Regions from separate parts of the Bradyrhizobium sp. USDA 4451 genome, predicted to be linked through region 1. Evidence: riboswitches for the same ligand, from Rfam matches in the RefSeq annotation. Region 1 holds a riboswitch; the other holds the start of a gene.
The links. A riboswitch is a leader RNA that binds a small molecule or an ion and turns the genes downstream of it on or off. The one in region 1 is predicted to bind glycine.
Positions count from the first base shown of each region.

Region 1 (9,677 bases):
TCGCCACCAGCCGCGAGCGGATCGGCAAGCCGCGCTTCCGCGGTCTCGCGGACATGGGCGGCGAGTGCCGGCATGCGCTCGATCAGGGCGTGGAAGTCCTGCGCATCGAGCAACAGGAGCTTGGTCTTGCGCGTCGCCGTCACCGTGCCGGAGCGATTGGTCCTGCGCAACAGCGCGATCTCGCCGAAGAACGTGCCGTCGGCAAGGCGCACCCGCTGACTCGGCAGGTCGATCTCGACCTCGCCCGCGGTGATGAAATACATCGAAGACGCCGCATCGCCGCGCCGCACCAGCACCTCTCCGGCCTCGATGGTCTGCGACCGCAACAGCCGCATGATGTCGGCGATATCGGCGGCATTGAGATGCGAGAACAGCGGCACCCGCGCCAGCATGCCCCAGGTCACGACGAAGTCGCGGCGCCGGACCTCGTCGGCGAACGCGGTCGAGATGATCGCGACCGGCAGCGCGATCATCGCAAAGCCGACCACGATCGCAACCACGGTGACGATCCGCCCGAGCGGCGTCACCGGAACGACGTCGCCGTAACCGACGGTGCCGAGCGTCACGATCGCCCACCACATCGCCTGCGGCATGGTGCCGAACTTGTCCGGCTGCACCTTGTGCTCGATGGCATAGAGCAGCGAGGCGAACAGCAGCACCGCCCCGGTCAGGATCACGACGCAGCCGAACAGCGTGCGCCGCTCGGCATGCAGCGCCGCCAGCAACGAGCGCATCGCGGTCGAATAGCGCACCAGCTTGAGGAACGGCAGCATGCCGAACAGCACCAGCGCGGTCCTGTCGCCGATCGCAAGCGCAATGGCCGACGGCAGGAAGGCGAACAGGTCGATCACGCCGAGCGCCGAGAAGGCGTATTCGCGCCGCGCCTGCAGCGGCGTCACGTCCCGCAGGGAATGGCCGACCACGCTCCAGAGCCGCGCGGCATATTCCAGCGCGAAGGCGGCCACCGCCGCGATCTCGATCGTCGTCAGCAGCCAGCCCAACTGCGCGTCGATCTCGGGCACCGAGGCCAGAATCGCGGCCAGCACATCGACCGCGATGATGGCGACGATGATCCCGGCAAACCGCGAGCCGCCCGAATGCGGCAGGTCATCGCGCTCCAGCAACTCGTAAAGACGGTCGCGCAGCCCGGGATCGCTGATCGTGGGCTTGAGCGGAGCCGTCGCCACGATCAGCCTCTCCGTCAGGCGCTAGCCGATGCCTGTTGAGTCATGGCCTGCTCGATCGCCGACAGCGCGGCATCGGCCTTGGCGCCGTCGGGGCCGCCGGCCTGCGCCATGTCGGGCCGGCCGCCGCCGCCCTTGCCGCCGAGCACCTCGGAGCCCTTGCGCACCAGTTCGACTGCGTTGAAGCGCGAGGTCAGGTCGGCGGTGACGCCGACCACGATGCCGGCCTTGCCGTCCTCGGTGACGCCGACGATCGCGACCACGCCTGAGCCGATCTGCTTTTTGCCGTCGTCGACCAGGCTCTTCAGATCCTTGGTCTCGACGCCCTCGACCGCACGCGCCAGCAGCTTGACGTTGCCGACCTCGCGGACACCGGACGCCGCGCCGTTCGACGCACCGCTACCGCCGCCCATCGCGAGCTTCTTCCTGGCATCCGACAGGTCGCGCTCGAGCTTCTTGCGCTCTTCCATCAGGGCTGTGATGCGCGCCGGGACGTCCTCGATCGAGGTGCGCAGCTCGGCCGCCGCGCTCTTCGCCAGCGCCATGGTGTCGTTGGCGTGCTTGCGCGCGTGACGTCCGGTCAGCGCCTCGATGCGGCGCACGCCGGAGGCGACCGCGCTCTCGCTGGTCACCGAGATCAGGCCGATGTCGCCGGTGCGGCGGACATGGGTGCCGCCGCAGAGCTCGACCGACCAGCCGAGCGCGTTCTGACCGTGCTCGCGGGCGCTCTTGCCCATCGAGACGACGCGGACTTCATCGCCGTATTTCTCGCCAAACAGCGCGCGCGCACCGGCCTCGCGGGCGTCGTCGACGGCCATCACGCGGGTCGTCACCTCGTCATTCTCGAGCACGACATCGTTGGCGATGTCCTCGACGCGGGCGAGCTCTTCCGGCGTGATCGGCTTCGGATGCACGAAATCGAAGCGCAGGCGATCGGGCGCGACCAGCGAGCCGCGCTGGGCGATGTGATCGCCGAGCACCTGGCGCAGCGCCTCATGCAACAGATGGGTCGCCGAGTGGTTGGCGCGGATCGCCGAGCGGCGCGCGTGGTCGACCTCGAGCTGCAGCGCGGTGCCGGCCTTCAGCGTGCCCTGCTCCACCGTGCCGACATGCACGAACAGATCGCCGGCCTTCTTCTGCATGTCGGTGACGCGGAACTTGACGCCCTCGCCGGTGAGCACGCCGATGTCGCCGACCTGACCGCCGGACTCCGCATAGAACGGGGTCTGGTTCAGCACGATCGCGCCGCTCTCGCCGGCCTTGAGGCCATCGACCTCGGCGCCGTCCTTGACCAGCGCCGTCACCACGCCTTCCGCGCTCTCGGTCTCATAGCCGAGGAATTCGGTCGCGCCGAGCTTCTCGCGCAGCGGGAACCAAATGGTCTCGGTCGCCGCCTCGCCGGAGCCGGCCCAGGAGGCGCGCGCCTTCTCGCGCTGGCGCTCCATCGCGTCGGTGAACGCCGCCTGGTCGACGCTGATGCCGCGCGACTTCAGCGCGTCCTGCGTCAGGTCGAGCGGGAAACCATAGGTATCGTACAGCGTGAACGCGGTGTCGCCGTCGAACATGTCGCCCTTCTTGAGGCCGGCGCTCTTCTCGTCGAGGATCGACAGTCCGCGCACCAGCGTCTTGCGAAATCGGGTCTCTTCGAGCTGCAGCGTCTCCTCGATCAGCTTTTCCGCGCGCACCAGGTCCGGATAGGCCTGGCCCATCTCGCGGACCAGCGCCCAGACCAGGCGATGCATCAGCGGCTCGCTGGCGCCCAGGAGCTGCGCGTGGCGCATCGCGCGGCGCATGATCCGGCGCAGCACGTAGCCGCGGCCCTCGTTCGACGGCAGCACGCCATCGGCGATCAGGAACGCCGACGAGCGCAGATGGTCGGCGATGACGCGATACGATGCGACGTTCTGCGCGTTCGGCCCATGGCCGAGCGCCGACGAGGCTGCGTCGATCAGATGGCGGAACAGATCGGTCTCGAACACGCTCTCGACGCCCTGCAGGATGCAGGCCATGCGCTCGAGGCCCATGCCGGTGTCGATCGAGGGACGCGGCAGCGCCACGCGCTCCTCCTTCGTCACCTGCTCGTACTGCATGAACACCAGATTCCAGAACTCGAGGAAGCGATCGCCGTCCTCCTCGGGGCTACCCGGAGGTCCGCCCCAGATGTGCTCGCCGCGATCGATGAAGATCTCGGAGCACGGACCGCAGGGACCGGTATCGCCCATCGCCCAGAAATTGTCCGAGGTCGGGATGCGGATGATGCGGTCGTCCGAGAAGCCCGCGATCTTCTTCCAGTAGCCGGCCGCCTCGTCGTCGGTGTGATAGACCGTGACGAGCAGCTTGTCCTTCTTCAGCCCGAAATCCCTGGTGATCAGATTCCAGGCGAGCTCGATCGCGCGCTCCTTGAAGTAGTCGCCGAACGAGAAGTTGCCGAGCATCTCGAAGAAGGTGAGATGGCGCGCGGTGTAGCCGACATTGTCGAGGTCGTTATGCTTGCCGCCGGCGCGCACGCATTTCTGCGACGTCGTGGCGCGCTGATAGCTGCGCTTCTCGACGCCGGTGAAGACGTTCTTGAACTGCACCATGCCGGCATTGGTGAACATCAGGGTCGGGTCGTTGCGCGGCACCAGCGGCGACGAGGCCACGATCTCGTGGCCGTTCTCCTTGAAGAAGTTCAGAAATGTCGACCTGATGTCGTTGACGCTGCTCATGTTCATCCAATCGGAAAAAGGGGCCGGCCAGCCGCAAAAAGGCGTCATTTTCCGGCCGAACGCTTTTAGACATTGCCAGCTGCGGTGTCCAGAAACTGTGCAGCCGGATCATGGGCTTGCCGCAACAGCACAAAGCCCGTTGATAGTCGTCCGGGTGCGTTGACAGCCTTGGCGGGGCCGTGTTTTGGTCCTACCTGTAAGTAGTCACGTCGGGAGAGACCGGCCCTGTCCTGGGCCGGCGCCGAAGGAGCAACCGCCCCGGAAACTCTCAGGCAAAAGGACCGCGTGACGTCTGACATCTGGAAAGAGGCGCTGGGGTTCTCCCCGATTGCGTCCGCCGACGGGATAATACTCTCAGGCACAGCGACAGATGGGGCTTTCTGCAGGTTTCTCAAGGGGAAATAGGTCCCCGGCGGGAACCGCGAGGGCCCTGTGATGCTTGTGCGCGAAACTTCCCCGCTGAAACAGACCCCGCTGCACGCGCTGCATCTGGCGCGCGGCGCCAAGATGGTGCCGTTCGCCGGCTATGACATGCCGGTGCAATACACGGCCGGTGTGCTCAGGGAGCACCTGCACACCCGCAAGGATGCCGGCCTGTTCGACGTGTCCCACATGGGACAGCTCGTGCTGAAGGCCAAATCCGGCAAGGTCGCAGACGCGGCGCTCGCGCTGGAGAAGCTGGTGCCGCAGGACATCGTCGGCATCGCGCCGGGACGGCAGCGCTACGCGCAATTCACCAACAAGGACGGCGGCCTGCTCGACGATTTGATGGTGGCGAATTTCGGCGATCATCTATTCCTGGTGGTCAACGCCGCCTGCAAGGACGCGGACGAGGCGCATCTGCGCGCGAATCTTTCCGACAGCTGCGAGATCGTGTCGCTGGCCGACCGCGCGCTGATCGCGCTGCAGGGGCCGAAAGCGGAAGCGGCACTGGCAAAGCTTTGTCCAGATGTCAGTTCGATGAAATTCATGGACGCCGGCCCGCGCCGCGTCGCCGAGATCGACTGCTTCGTCTCGCGCTCCGGTTACACCGGCGAGGACGGCTTTGAGATTTCAGTACCCGCGGACAAGGCGGAAGCCCTGGTCACCGCGCTGCTCGACAATCCCGACGTGCTGCCGATCGGGCTTGGCGCGCGCGACAGCCTGCGGCTCGAAGCCGGGCTCTGCCTCTACGGACATGACATTGACACCACCACCACGCCGGTCGAAGGCGCGCTGGAATGGTCGGTGCAGAAGGTCCGCCGCAGCGGCGGCGCCCGCGCCGGCGGCTTTCCCGGCGCCGACAAGATCCTCGCGCAATTCGCTGATGGCGCCACTCGCCGCCGCGTCGGCCTGCGGCCCGATGGCCGTGCGCCGGTGCGCGAAGGCGCAGCGCTGTTCGCCGACGCCACCTCGCCCGAGCCGATCGGCAAGGTGACCTCGGGCGGCTTCGGCCCGAGCCTCAATGCACCGGTCGCGATGGGCTATCTGCCGACCGCCCTTTCCGCGCTCGGCACCACCGTTTTCGCCGAAGTGCGTGGCCAGCGGCTGCCGCTGAAAGTCGCCGCCACGCCCTTCGTCCCCAATACCTACAAACGCTGAAGGATCGATCCCCATGACGACGCTGTACACGTCCGACCACGAATGGCTCCGCATCGAGGGCGATGTCGCCACGATCGGGATTACCGATTATGCGCAATCGCAGCTCGGCGACGTGGTGTTCGTCGAACTGCCCAAGATCGGCCGCAGCCTGAAAAAGGCCGAGGCCGCCGCCGTCGTCGAATCCGTCAAGGCCGCCTCCGACGTCTATGCGCCGATCACCGGCGAAGTGGTCGAGGTCAACGAGGCGCTCACGGCCGATCCCGCGCTGGTCAATTCGGATGCCGGCGGCAAGGCCTGGTTCTTCAAGCTGAAGATATCAGACAAGGGCGAACTCGGCGGCCTGATGGATGAAGCCGCCTACGCCGCGCACACCGCCTGAGAGAATGAAGCAGATTGCGACCACACACTCCCTGTCATCGCCCGACTTGATCGGGCGACCCAGTACGCCGCGCCTCCTCAGCTTGAACGCTGATGCCTCGGCGTACTGGATACCCCGCTTTCGCGGGGTATGACGGCTGACAACGAGGACCCCGTCATGAACGCGCCCTTCAAGCCGATCAACGAAGCCGCCACCGATTTCGTCCGCCGCCACATCGGACCGTCACCGCGCGACGTCAACGCGATGCTGGAGACGGTCGGCGCCGCGAGCCTGCAGGCGCTGATGAATGAGACGCTGCCGGCGTCGATCCGGCAGAAGGCGCCGCTCGACCTCGGCCGGGCGCTGAGCGAAACCGAGGCGCTCGCGCATATGAGCGAGCTCGCCGCGCAGAACCAGGTGTTCACGTCACTGATCGGCCAGGGCTATTCCGGCACCATCCTGCCCGCGGTGATCCAGCGCAATGTCCTGGAGAACCCGGCCTGGTACACCGCCTATACACCGTACCAGCCGGAGATCAGCCAGGGCCGGCTGGAAGCGCTGTTCAACTTCCAGACCATGATCTGCGACCTCACCGGGCTCGACGTCGCCAACGCCTCGCTGCTCGACGAGGCGACCGCCGCCGCCGAAGCGATGGCGCTCGCCGAGCGCCACTCGCAGGTGAAAGCAAAGGTATTCTTCGTCGACAAGGAGGTGCATCCGCAGACGCTTGCCGTGATGCGCACGCGCGCGGCCCCCTTGGGCTGGGCGCTGGTCGTCGGCGATCCCCTCACCGAGCTCGACAAGGCCGACGTGCTCGGCGCGCTATTGCAATATCCGGGAACGTCGGGCGCGGTACGCGACCTCCGGCCTGCGATCGCATCGCTGCGTGCCAAGGGCGCGCTGGCGGTCGTGGCCGCCGACCTGCTGTCGCTGACGCTGCTGACCTCGCCCGGCGAGCTCGGCGCCGACATCGCGGTCGGCTCGGCGCAGCGGTTCGGCGTGCCGATGGGCTATGGCGGACCGCACGCCGCCTACATGGCGGTGCGCGACACGCTGAAGCGCTCGCTGCCCGGCCGCATCGTCGGGCTGTCAGTGGATTCGCGCGGGCTACCCGCCTATCGCCTGGCGCTGCAAACCCGCGAGCAGCATATCCGCCGCGAGAAGGCGACCTCCAACATCTGCACCGCGCAGGTGCTGCTCGCCGTGATCGCCTCAATGTATGCGGTCTATCACGGCCCCGAGGGCCTGACCCATATCGCACGCGGCGTGCATCGCCGCGCCACCGTGCTGGCCGCAGGCCTGCGCAAGCTCGGCTTTACGCCGACCAGCGAGGCGTTCTTCGACACCGTAACGGTCGAGGCCGGCGCCAGGCAGATCGAGATCGTCACCCGCGCGCAGGCGGAGCGGATCAATCTGCGCATCGGTACGACCACGCTCGGCATCGCGCTCGACGAGACCACGACGCCGGAGACCGTCGAGGCGGTGTGGCGCGTGTTCGGCGGCAAGCTCAGCTTTGCCGAGATCGAAGCGGCGGCGCACGAGGCGCTGCCGAAGGAGCTGCGGCGCACCAGCGCCTTCCTCACCCACCCGGTGTTCAACACGCATCGCTCGGAGACCGAACTGCTGCGCTACATGCGCAAGCTCAGCGATCGCGACCTCGCGCTCGACCGCGCGATGATCCCGCTCGGCTCCTGCACGATGAAGCTCAACGCCACCACCGAGATGATCCCGCTGACCTGGCCGGCGTTCGGCAATCTGCATCCGTTCGCGCCAGCGGATCAGGCCAAGGGCTATCACGCGCTGTTCAAGCGGCTGGAGCAGTGGCTGTGCGACATCACCGGCTATGACGCGGTGTCGTTGCAGCCGAACTCCGGGGCGCAGGGCGAATATGCCGGGTTGCTGGCGATCCGGGGCTATCACCTCGCGCGCGGCGAGCCGCACCGCAAGGTGTGCTTGATCCCCTCCTCCGCGCACGGCACCAATCCGGCCTCGGCCGCGATGGTCGGCATGGATGTCGTGGTGGTGGCGTGCGACGCGCGCGGCGACGTCGACGTCAATGACCTCCGCGCCAAGGCGGAGAAGCATTCGGCCAATCTCGCCGCCGTGATGATCACCTATCCGTCGACCCACGGCGTGTTCGAGGAGCATATCCGCGAGATCTGCGACATCGTGCATGCGCATGGCGGTCAGGTTTATCTCGACGGCGCCAACATGAATGCGCAGGTCGGGCTGTCGCGGCCCGGCGATTACGGCGCCGATGTCAGTCATCTCAACCTGCACAAGACCTTCTGCATCCCGCATGGCGGCGGCGGCCCCGGCATGGGCCCGATCGGCGTCAAGGCGCATCTCGCGCCCTATCTACCGGGTCATCCCGCAACCGACGGCGCGAATGCGCACGCCATCGGCCCGGTGTCAGCCGCGCCGTTCGGCTCGGCGTCGATCCTGACCATCTCCTACATCTACATCCTGATGATGGGCGGCGAAGGCCTCACCCGCGCCACCGAGGTCGCGATCCTCAACGCCAATTACATCGCCGCACGGCTGCAGCCGCACTTTCCGGTGCTGTATCGCAACGAGCGCGGCCGTGTCGCGCATGAGTGCATCGTCGACCCGCGCGGGCTGAAGACGAGCAGCGGCGTCACCGTCGACGACATCGCCAAGCGGCTGATCGACTACGGCTTCCACGCGCCGACCATGAGCTTCCCGGTGGCGGGCACGCTGATGATCGAGCCGACCGAATCAGAATCCAAGTTCGAGATCGACCGCTTCTGCGATGCCATGATCGCGATCCGCAACGAAATTGCGGAGGTCGAGAAGGGCCGCTGGACCATCGACGCCTCGCCGCTGCGCCACGCCCCGCACACCGTGCACGACATCGCCGACGATGTGTGGGAGCGGGCCTACACCCGCGCCGAGGGCTGCTTCCCCGCGGGCGTGTCGCGGTCCGACAAATACTGGAGCCCGGTCGGGCGCGTCGACAATGTCTACGGCGATCGCAATCTGGTGTGCTCGTGCCCGCCGGTCGAGGATTACGCGCAGGCGGCGGAATAGCGCGGGCAACGATCAAGGATGGGCAGAGCCAACGGGCGCGGCTCCGTTGGCTCTGCCCATCCTGCAGCCCGGTTTTCATAAGGCGCGCTTGTCCGTGGGCGAACGACGGCGAGCAACGCCGCGGCAGGAGGAAGCATGCGCGAGGACTTCTGGTTTCAGTTCCCGTTTCGCGTCCGCTATTCCGAGGTCGACGCGCAGGCCGTGGTGTTCAACGCCCACTACCTCACCTATTTCGATACCGCGATCACCGAGTACTTCCGCGCGCTCGGCTACGACTATCTCGGCGAGGTGGCGCGGACTGGCATCGACTTCCACACCGTGAAATCGGTCGTCGAGTACAAGGCGCCGATCCGCTTCGACGAGGACATCGAAGTCTGCGTCCGCGTCGCGCGGATCGGCCGCTCCTCGATCAACCTTGCGCTCGCGATCTTCGCCAAGGGCTCCGAGGATTTGCGCGCCACCGGCGAGATCATCTGGGTCGCGACCGATCAGAAGACCCATCAGTCGGTCGCCGTGACGGACGACTTGCGGGCGCTGATCGCGAGCCGGGAAAAGGCGCTGGCACAGGGATAAGCACGGGCAGATACCGGATCAGCAGATCAAGATCCGACGCCCGCTCCGCTCCCGTTCAACACCAAAACCAAACAGGCGCCGAAGACGTCGGCAACTCAACGTCCTCAGCGCCCGCTTGCAGCGAAATCTTGGAGCTTTAAAGCTTACTCCTCCGTCGGCTCCTCGCCGTCGGCGTCGCGCTCGGGCGTGCCGGCGAGGATCTGCTCGGAGATCAGGCCGGAA
Region 1 is NZ_JBTRCH010000001.1:6,819,699-6,829,375, forward strand. It holds gene ACVMB0_RS31950 (cyclic nucleotide-gated ion channel) at 1-1,190, opposite strand, end outside; gene alaS (alanine--tRNA ligase) at 1,202-3,892, opposite strand; glycine riboswitch at 4,093-4,185, shown strand; gene gcvT (glycine cleavage system aminomethyltransferase GcvT) at 4,328-5,473, shown strand; gene gcvH (glycine cleavage system protein GcvH) at 5,487-5,852, shown strand; gene gcvP (aminomethyl-transferring glycine dehydrogenase) at 6,009-8,882, shown strand; gene ACVMB0_RS31975 (acyl-CoA thioesterase) at 9,018-9,455, shown strand; gene recA (recombinase RecA) at 9,599-9,677, opposite strand, start outside.

Region 2 (9,677 bases), 160 kb from region 1:
GTCTGCGAAATCCTCGCTGCCCATCTTGGGCGTCGAGCGGGTGATCACCTTGGCCGGATCAACCACAGTTCGCGCGACGTCCTCGACCACGCGGGACTGCTCTTCCTGATTGACCAGCACGCTGAAGCCGTCGCGGATCTCGACCGAGATCTCGGCGCCATACGCGGCGGCAAAGCCGGCAGCGATCTCGCGCATGCGCTTGCGGATCAGCGCGCGGATCTCCTCGGAGAAGCAGCGCACCGTGCCGCACATCCAGGCGTCGCCGGGAATGACGTTGTAGGCCGAACCGGAATGGATCTGGGTGATCGACAGCACCGCAGCCTGCAGCGGATCGACGTTGCGGCTGACGATCGACTGCAACGCCTGTCCGAGCGTCATGGCGATCACCACCGCGTCCTTGGAGCGCTCCGGCATCGCGCCATGGGCGCCATAGCCCTGGATCCTAATGTCGAAGAAGTCGGCTGCGGCCATCGCCGGGCCCGGCAGGATCGCGATCTCGCCATGGTTGAGGTCGGGCGCGTTGTGCAGGCCGTAGACCTCGTCGCAGGGGAACTGCTTGAACAGGCCGTCCTTGATCATGGCGCGCGCGCCGCCGAGGCCTTCCTCGGCCGGCTGGAAGATGAAGTGCACGGTGCCGTCGAAATTGCGGGTCTCGGCGAGATAACGCGCCGAGCCGAGCAGCATCGTGGTGTGGCCGTCATGGCCGCAGCCATGGAAGCGGCCGGGAATGGTCGAGCGCCACTTGAGATTGGTGTTCTCCTCCATCGGCAGCGCGTCCATGTCGGCGCGCAGGCCGATCTTCTTGGTGCTGTTGCCCTTGCCCTTGAGCACGCCGACCACGCCGGTGCCGCCGAGGCCGCGATGCACCTCGATGCCCCAGCTCGTCAGCTTGTCGGCGACGATGCCCGACGTCCGCACCTCCTCGAAGCCGATCTCGGGATGCGCATGCAGATCCCGTCTGATGGCGGTGAGTTCGTCGGCAAAACTGTCGATGCGCTCAATGGTCGGCATGATCTCTATCCGTTTGTGCGTGATGGGGAGGCGGGTGTGAAAGTCGGGCCGTTAGGCTTGATACGAATGCCGGGCCGCAAATGTTTCCACGGCAGCGTGACGGGATCGGCGGGCATCGGCCCGGGCGCGGCGCAGATCAGCAGCTTTTCGGCGATCGGCTCGAAATCGGCGCGGAAATGCACCGAGCTCTTGTTGACCAGGATCTTCTGCGCGGTCGGCTCGATGCCGACATAGCGGTACATCGCCTGGTCCGCAAGCTGCGCCTTGTAGGAGCCGACCACCACGCGCACGTCACCGATCCGCAGGCAGGCCGAAGGTCCCATATCCATGTCGCGGCCGCCGTAGAATGGCCCCGGCGCGACGAACCGGCCGTCGGAAAGCTTCTCGACGAGGAAGGTCTCGCGGTAAGGCGCATCGCCGGGAATACCGGACTTGCCGCCGAGATCGAGCGTGACCGTCGCACCGACGCCGGCCGCGTGCGCCGCGCGCGCCGATTGCGGGTCACAGATCACGCCGGTGGCGGCACTTGCTCCGTTGCGCACCAGCGCACGCAGCATGCCCGTGGTGTCGGAATTGCCGCCGGCGCCGGGATTGTCCTGGGTATCGGCGATCACGATCGGCTTCGACGCCGATGCCGCGAGCTTCATCGCCAGCCGCACGCCCTCGTCGGGCGTATGGATCGGGCCGTCGAAATCGTTCTCGTGGCTTTCGACCAGTGCGGCGATGCTGTCGGCGGCGGCGTCGGCATCGGCCTGGGTCCGGCCATAGGCGAATACGCTCGGGCCGCAGTCCCTGATATCGGCGGCCGGGAAGCCGAACGCAAACGACAGCGTCGGAACCGCGTCGCTCTCGAGCGCCGCAAGCTTCTGGTAGATGCTCTTGGCCGGCTGGTCGTTGGTGCATTGCCAGCTGATCGCGATCAGGAACGGCAGCTGCCGGAACGCCTTGGCGAGACGTTGCCCGGATTTGAGCAACAGGGCCAAATGCCTGGCGCAGGCGCGGCCGGTGTCGGCCATGTCGACATGCGGATAGGTGCGGTAGGCGATCAGTGCATCGGCACGTTCGATCATCTCGGGCGAGACGTTCGCATGCAGATCGAGGCTCGCAACCAGCGGAACGTCCTTGCCGATCGCCTTGCGCACGCGGGCGAGGATTTCGCCTTCGCCGTCGTCATAGTGCTCGGTCACCATGGCGCCGTGCAGGTCGAGATAGACGCCATCGATCGGCCCGGCAGCGACGATGCCGTCGACCATGTCCTTGACGATCCGCTCGAAGGCATCCTTCGTCACATGTGCCGACGGGGTCGCGCCGGTCGCAATCGTCGGCACCAGCTCCCAGCCATTGGCTTCCGCCGCCTCGACAAAGCCGGCGAGGCCGGCATTGATGTTGCGCATCACCTTGAGCACCTCGGCGCCGCGCGTCATCGACGGCCAGCCGCCGCCATGCACGAAGTCGTCATAGGTTGCCTTCGTCGGTGCGAAGGTGTTGGTCTCGTGCAGGAAGCCGCCAACGGCAATGCGGGTCATCAAGTTGGTCTCGATACGTTTCTTCGATCAAGGTGCGACTGGAATGGTTCGCACCACGATCCGGTCTCGTTGGTTGGAGCGCGATCTTTCGGGAAAACCAGTGCCCACCTTCCAGGTCATGCTCTCGCGCGCGACGTTAAGCGTGTCGTCGCGCCAAGCGCAAGCCGCGGAGCACTGCCGGATTTGCATGCCCTCAGCGCAGTCCGTCATTGCGAGCGGAGCGCCGTGGTAGCCCGGATGAAGCGAAGCGCAATCGGGGGACCTGCGCGCCGGATCGATCGCCCCGGATTTCGCGGAGCCTGTCATCGGGCGCGCGTTCGCGCGACCCGTTGGCTCCATCCGGGCTACGGGACAATTACAGACCTAGGCCGTTGCCACAATGGCTTCCGAAACGGGACGGAAGTTCGCAAAATCCCAGCCGCGGCCCGGCGCCGCATCGAGCAGCGCGCGGGTATAGGCCTGCTGCGGATTGGTCAGCACCTCCGCGGCCGGTCCCTGTTCCACGACGCGGCCACGCTGCATCACGGCGACGTCGTCGCAGATCTGGGCGGCGACGCGCAAATCATGCGTGATGAACAGCAGCGCGATGCCCAGCCGCCGCTGGATTTCGTCGAGCAGCTCCAGAACCTGCGCCTGCACGGAGACGTCGAGTGCGGACACCGCTTCGTCCGCCACCAGCACGTCGGGATCGAGCGCCAGCGCACGTGCGATCGCGATGCGCTGGCGCTGGCCGCCGGAGAACTGGTGCGGGTAGCGCGAGATCGCGTCGGGCGGCAAATGGACCAGCTCGAGCAGCTCGCGGGCCCGTGCCAGCGCATCCTTGCGCGGCATGCCGTAATTGATCGGGCCCTCCGCGATGCTCTCGCCGACGGTGACGCGCGGATTGAGCGAGCGGTAGGGGTCCTGGAAGATGATCTGGATCTTCTGGCGATGCGGCTGCAACAGCCGCCGCGACAGCTCGGAGATCTCGCGGCCGGCAAGCCGCACGCCGCCCGAGGTCGGGTCGATCAGGCGGACGATGCAGCGCGCCACCGTGGATTTTCCGGAGCCGCTTTCGCCGACGATGCCGAGCGTGCGGCCCTTGCGCAGCGTCAGCGTGACGTTGCTGGCGGCGGCGACCTCGCGGGCCTTGCCGTACAGCGAGCGCTCCCGGTAGACCTTGCTGAGCTCGTTGGCTTCCAGCACCACCGGCTCTTTCGTGTCGGGGCGTGGCGCACGCGGCACGAGGCTCGGCACCGAGGACAGGAGGTTGCGGGTGTACTCCATCTTCGGCGTGCGCAGCACCTCCTGCAGCGGGCCGGTCTCGACCAGCCTTCCGTGGCGCATCACCGCGACGCGGTCGGCGATCTCCGCCACCACGCCCATGTCGTGGGTGATGAACAGAACAGCGGTGCCGTGATCGCGTTGCAGGTCGCGGATCAGCGTGAGGATCTGCTTCTGGGTAGTAACGTCGAGTGCCGTGGTCGGCTCGTCGGCGATCAGGAGCTTCGGTTCCAGAACCAGCGCCATCGCGATCATGATGCGCTGGCGCTGACCGCCGGAGAGGCGGTGAGGGTAGGAGGAGAAGATGCGCTGCACGTCCGGCAGCCGCACATGCTCCATCATTGCCAAAATCTTCTGGCGCCGCGCGCGGGCGTCGAGATCGGTATGAGCGCGCAGCACCTCGTCGATCTGGCGTCCGACCGGCACGACAGGATTGAGCGCGGTCATCGGCTCCTGGAAGATCATCGCCATCCGCGTGGCGCGCAACTGGCGCAGCCGCCGGTCGGTGGCGGTCAGCAGCTCCTCGCCGACCAGTTTGACGCTGCCGCCCGACGGCACCAGCGTGCCCTTCTGCAACAGGCCCATCGTGGTCAGGGAGGTCACCGACTTGCCCGAGCCGCTTTCGCCGACCAGGCACAGCGTCTCGCCCTCGTGCACCCTTAGCGAGAGGTCGTCGATGATGCGGTGCGCATCCGCCTTGCGGCCGAGGCCGACGACGAGGTTGTTGATGTCGAGGACGACGTTGGTCATGTCAGGCTCTCTTGGCGCGGCTGCGAGGAGCGAAGCAGCGGGAACTATCCAATGTCATTCCGGGATGGTGCGCCAGCACCAGACCCGGAATCTCGAGATTCCCCGATGCGCACTGCGCATCTGAGGTTCGACGCTTCGCATCGCCCCGGAATGACGGCTTCAGAAGCGCTGAAGCCGTCACTTGCCCTCACGCTGCTTCATGCGGGGATCGAGCGCGTCGCGGGCGGCATCGCCGATCAGGTTGATGCTGAGAATGGCGATCGAGAGCAGCAGCCCCGGCCAGAAGATCAGCGACGGCTTGACCTGGAAGAAGGCGCGGCCCTCGGCCATGATGTTGCCCCAGGTCGGGGTTTCCGGCGAGATGCCGGCGCCGAGGAACGACAGGATCGCCTCGGTCAGGATCGCGGATGCGCAGACATAGGTGCCTTGCACGATCAGCGGCGCGATCGTGTTCGGCATCAGATGCCGCCACATGATCTTGGGCAGGCTGGAGCCGAGCGAGATCGCGGCCTCGACATAGGGCTCCTCGCGTGCGGTCAGCACCACCGAGCGCACCAGCCGCGCCACCCGCGGGATCTCGGGGATGGTGATCGCGACCATCACGGTCCAGATGCTGGCGCCGGACAGCGACACCACGGCGATCGCAAGCAGGATGGCGGGGATCGCCATCAGGCCGTCCATCACGCGCATCATCACCGCATCGACCCAGCGGAAGAAGCCGGCGACCAGGCCGATCAGGAGCCCGACGACGATCGAGCAGACCGCGGCGCCGAGCCCGATCACCAGCGAGATCCGTGCGCCGTAGATGATGCGCGACAGCAGGTCGCGTCCATAGGCATCGGTGCCGAGCAGATATTGCGCGCTCGACGGCTTCAGCCGCTGCGCCGGCGTCAGCAGCAGCGGATCATGCGGCGCAAGGAGCGGCGCGAAGATCGCCATCAGGATGATGAGGGCAAGGCAGATCGTCGCAACCGCGATGATCGGCGTCGAGGTCAGGAAGCCGAACTTGACGCGGAACGGCCGGGTGACGGGAATCGAGGCTTCGGGAAGGGTTTCGATCGCCATTGCTCAGTACCGGATACGAGGATCGAGCAGGGTGTAGGCGACGTCGATCAAGAGATTGACTGCGACATAGATGCCCGACGTCAACAGGATCATCGCCTGGATCACCGGATAGTCGCGCGCCAGCACCGCGTCGACGGTGAGACGGCCGATGCCGGGCAGGTTGAACACGCTCTCGGTGACGACGACGCCGGAGATCAAGAGCGCGAAGCCGGAGCCGATCACGGTGATGACCGGGACCGCGGCGTTGCGCAGCGCATGGCGCAGCAGCACGCCGGTCTCGCCGATACCCTTGGCGCGCGCGGTGCGCACGTAATCTTCGCCGAGCACATCGAGCATCGAGGCCCGCGTCATGCGCGCGATCAGCGCGACATAGATGAAGGAGAGGGTGCAGGTCGGCAGGATGATGCGCTCGAAGAACGGACCGAAGCCGGCCGAGATGCTCTTGAAGCCTTGCACCGGGACCCAGCGCAGATCGATCGCGAACACCTGGATCAGCACATAGCCGATCACGAACACCGGCACCGAGAAACCGAGCACCGACAGCCCCATCACGCAGCGGTCGATCCAGGTGCCGTGCTTCCACGCCGCGATCACGCCGAGCGGCACCGCCACCAGGATCGAGAGGACGATGGTGGCGAGCGCGACAGAGATCGACGGCTCGAGCCGCGGAGCAATCATCTCCAGGATCGGCTTGTTCGAGATCAGCGAGACGCCGAGATCGCCATGCAGGAGCTTCGCGACCCAGGTGTAGAACTGGATGTAGATCGGCTCATTGAGGCCGAGCGAAGTGCGGATGCGTTCGAGCTGTTCCGGTGTCGCATTGTCGCCGGCGAGGATGGCGGCGGGGTCACCCGGCGTCAACCGCAGCAACAGGAACACGAACAGGGCCACCACGCCCATCACGGGAATGGCGGCGAGGATGCGGCGAAGCAGATATCCGAGCAAATTGGATCCGTTGGGTTGTGGTCGATGAAGTCCCCAGCGGGACTGTTGCACACCGGACCGTAGCACAGATGGTAGCCAACACGGGGTAGAAGTTGAGCAAGTCCCGTGCCATCGGCGCTGCGGTTTTTGCGATGCAGCTAATCAGTCCTGTCGGTGCGATTAGTCCTCCGATGACGTTCGAAGCAGTCCACTGGACGGTGGATTGATTTCAGCCTTGCGCGCGCTGGAAGCCACGCCGTCAAGCCCGGCACCGAACGCCGGCGCCATCGGCGGGGTATCGAGGTCGCGCCAATCGTCGATCGCGCCTGCGACCATCTGCGCCGTCGCGGCCGACAGGGTCCAGCCGAGATGACCGTGGCCGGTGTTGTAGAACACGCCCGGAATCCGTCCCGCGCGCACCACCGGCATCATGTTCGGCATCATCGGGCGCAGGGCCGCCCACGGTACGACTTTCGACGTATCGACCCCGGGGAAATGATGGCGCACCCAATCCACCAGCGGCTGGATGCGGTCGGCCCTGATATCGCGGTTGAAGCCGTTGAACTCGGCGGTGCCGGCGACGCGGAAGCGGTCGACGCCGAGCCGGCTGGTGACGATCTTGGCGGCTTCGTCGAGCAGACTGACGGTCGGCGCGGCGTCCCGGCTTTGCGGCGCATCGAGCTGCACCGTGATCGAATAGCCCTTGACCGGATAGACGTTGACGCGGTCGTTGAGCAGGCCCGCGAAGCGGCGGCTCGCCACGCCGGCGCAGATGACGATGCCGTCCGCCTGCAACGCGTGTCGCGTCGGGTGCTCGCCATCGTGCGACGCGGTTTCGTTCCAGCCGATGCGGAAGCCGTTGTCGCCGCGCGCGATCGTGTCGACGTCGGCTTCATGGATGAAGCTCGCGCCGCGGCGAGCGCAGGCGTCAGCAAGGCCGCGCGTGAATTTGTGGATATCGCCTGTGGCGTCCGACGGCGTGAAGAAGCCGCCATAGCAGGCCGTCTGCAGCGCGGGCTCGATGCTGCGTATCTCGTCCGCCGTCACCGGCCGGCGGTCGAGCCCGCCTTGCTGCAGCAAGGTGTTGACCTTGAGGCCCGCCTCGAAGCCGGCCTTGTCGTGATAGACGTGCAGGATGCCGCGGCGTTCGAGATCGAAGGCGATGTTCTCGCGCTCGGCGATCGAGAACAGATGCTTGCGCGCTTCGATGGCGAGTCGCGTGGTCTCGATGGTGTTGCTGCGATAGCGCGCGATGCCACCGACGAACTCGCCGATCCAGGAATATTTGTGCCAGCTCGGCTTCGGGTTCATCAGCAGCGGCGCGTCGCTTCTCAGCATCCAGCGCAGCCCCTTGAGAATGGTCGCCGCGCTGTTCCAGACTTCGGCGTTGCTGGCGGATAGCTGTCCGCCGTTGGCGAACGAGGTTTCCATCGCGGCGTAGCGGTGCCTGTCGAGCACAGTCACCTTGTAGCCGCGTTCGAGCAGGGCATAGGCCGTCGTCACGCCGGTGATGCCGGCGCCAATGATCGCAATGTGAGGCATGATGGTCTTCAGGCTCCCGTGTTGTTAGAGTCGCCGAACCACCGGTGAAACCGGGTGTTTCGACGCCCCATCTGTCACGGTACCTGAGAGCTTGATCCGCACCGGGCCGGGGCCCGGACGCGAACTATCCCCTTCGGTGGACGTCACGGCCCTTGATCTGCGGCCATGTCCGTCTCTCTCCAGATCGTCCTGACGATACAGTCCTTTTGCCTGAGAGTTTCCGGGGCGGTTGCTCCATCGGCGCCGAAGCTGACAACACGAATGTTGTCGCCTCGATCTCTCCCGCATCGTCGCGTTGGACGGCCGGACCGTAGGCGAAGCCTTAAAATTGGACAAGGCTAAATTTCGATCCGGCAGTGCCAACGTGTTGTGCAGTGCAATCAGTCCAGCGTCGCCAGCAGCGCCGCCATCAGGCGGCCGCGCTCGGCCAGGCTGTCGACCTCGATATGCTCGTTGAGCGTATGTGCATCGGCGCCGCGAACGCCGAGACCATCGAGCGTGGGGATGCCCATCGCACCGGTGAAGTTGCCGTCCGATCCACCGCCGGCGCTGCCGTGCGGAAGATCGAGGCCCATCCCGGCCGCAAGGCCCTTTGCCTTTTCGTATAGAGCCATGGTGCCGGCATCCGGCTCCCACACCGGGCGCGTGACGCCGCGCGTCACCTTGAAGGTTACGTCGTTGGCGGTGCCGGACAGCGCCAGCATGCGTTCGACGCCGCGATCGAGATCGGCCTGCCGCTTGGCCATGCTGAGCGCTTCGCCGGTGCAGGTCGTGGCGACGCAATTGACCCACTGGCCGCCATGCACGATGCCGACCGAGAAGGTGCAGTCCTCGGTGGTCATGCCGTCGATGGCGATGATTTGACGGGCCATTTCGCGGATCGCGGAGCGGCCGGAGGACAGCGTCGCGCCGGCATGGCTCGGCTTGCCGGTGGCTTCCAGATTGAAGCGCGCGATCGCGTAGCGGCCGGTGACGACACCGTTGTTCGGCCGGCCGGGCTCCGGCACCAGCACATATTTGTTGCGCGCGGCTTCCGCCTCGATGATGTCGCGCGTCGACGGTGTGCCGACCTCTTCATCGGGTGTGAACAGCACGGTGATCGGCAACGGCGTCGTGAAGGACGCGCGGGCCAATTGCCTGATGGCCTCGATCGACAGATAGTTGCCGCCCTTCATGTCGAAGATGCCGGGCCCGAAGCATTTGTTGCCTTCGCGGCGCCATTTGAGCTTCTCAATGGTGCCGACCGGGTGCACGGTGTCGAGATGGCCTGATATCAGGATGCCGGGCTGACCCTGCTTCGGATGCGGAAAGCGGGCGCGGACGCAGCCGGCAAAGCCCTGGCGTCCGGCGATGCGTTCGATCGTCGCACCCATGACCGCCATCTCGCGCGCGGCGAGATCGAGCATGCGCTCGACCGCAGCCGCGTCCCAGGTCGGGCTCTCGCATTCCACCCAGCTGCGCAGGCCCTGCAGCATCGCTTCGGAGTCAAAGGGGAGATTGGCGGGGTTCATCGTTGTTCTCTCTTGTTGTTCTGACGGCGCCGGCATCGCGCGGCGCTCACGAAAATCTCCGCCGACGATTTTGTAAAGCCAAAAT
Region 2 is NZ_JBTRCH010000001.1:6,663,507-6,673,183, reverse strand. It holds gene ACVMB0_RS31200 (M20 aminoacylase family protein) at 1-1,011, opposite strand, end outside; gene ACVMB0_RS31195 (M81 family metallopeptidase) at 1,017-2,537, opposite strand; gene ACVMB0_RS31190 (ABC transporter ATP-binding protein) at 2,901-4,550, opposite strand; gene ACVMB0_RS31185 (ABC transporter permease) at 4,728-5,615, opposite strand; gene ACVMB0_RS31180 (ABC transporter permease) at 5,619-6,560, opposite strand; gene ACVMB0_RS31175 (D-amino acid dehydrogenase) at 6,720-8,081, opposite strand; glycine riboswitch at 8,151-8,266, opposite strand; glycine riboswitch at 8,270-8,376, opposite strand; gene ACVMB0_RS31170 (M20/M25/M40 family metallo-hydrolase) at 8,462-9,592, opposite strand.
Region 2: it holds a riboswitch for glycine, as region 1 does, so the genes downstream of both, ACVMB0_RS31175 (D-amino acid dehydrogenase) here and gcvT (glycine cleavage system aminomethyltransferase GcvT) in region 1, are expected to answer to the same signal.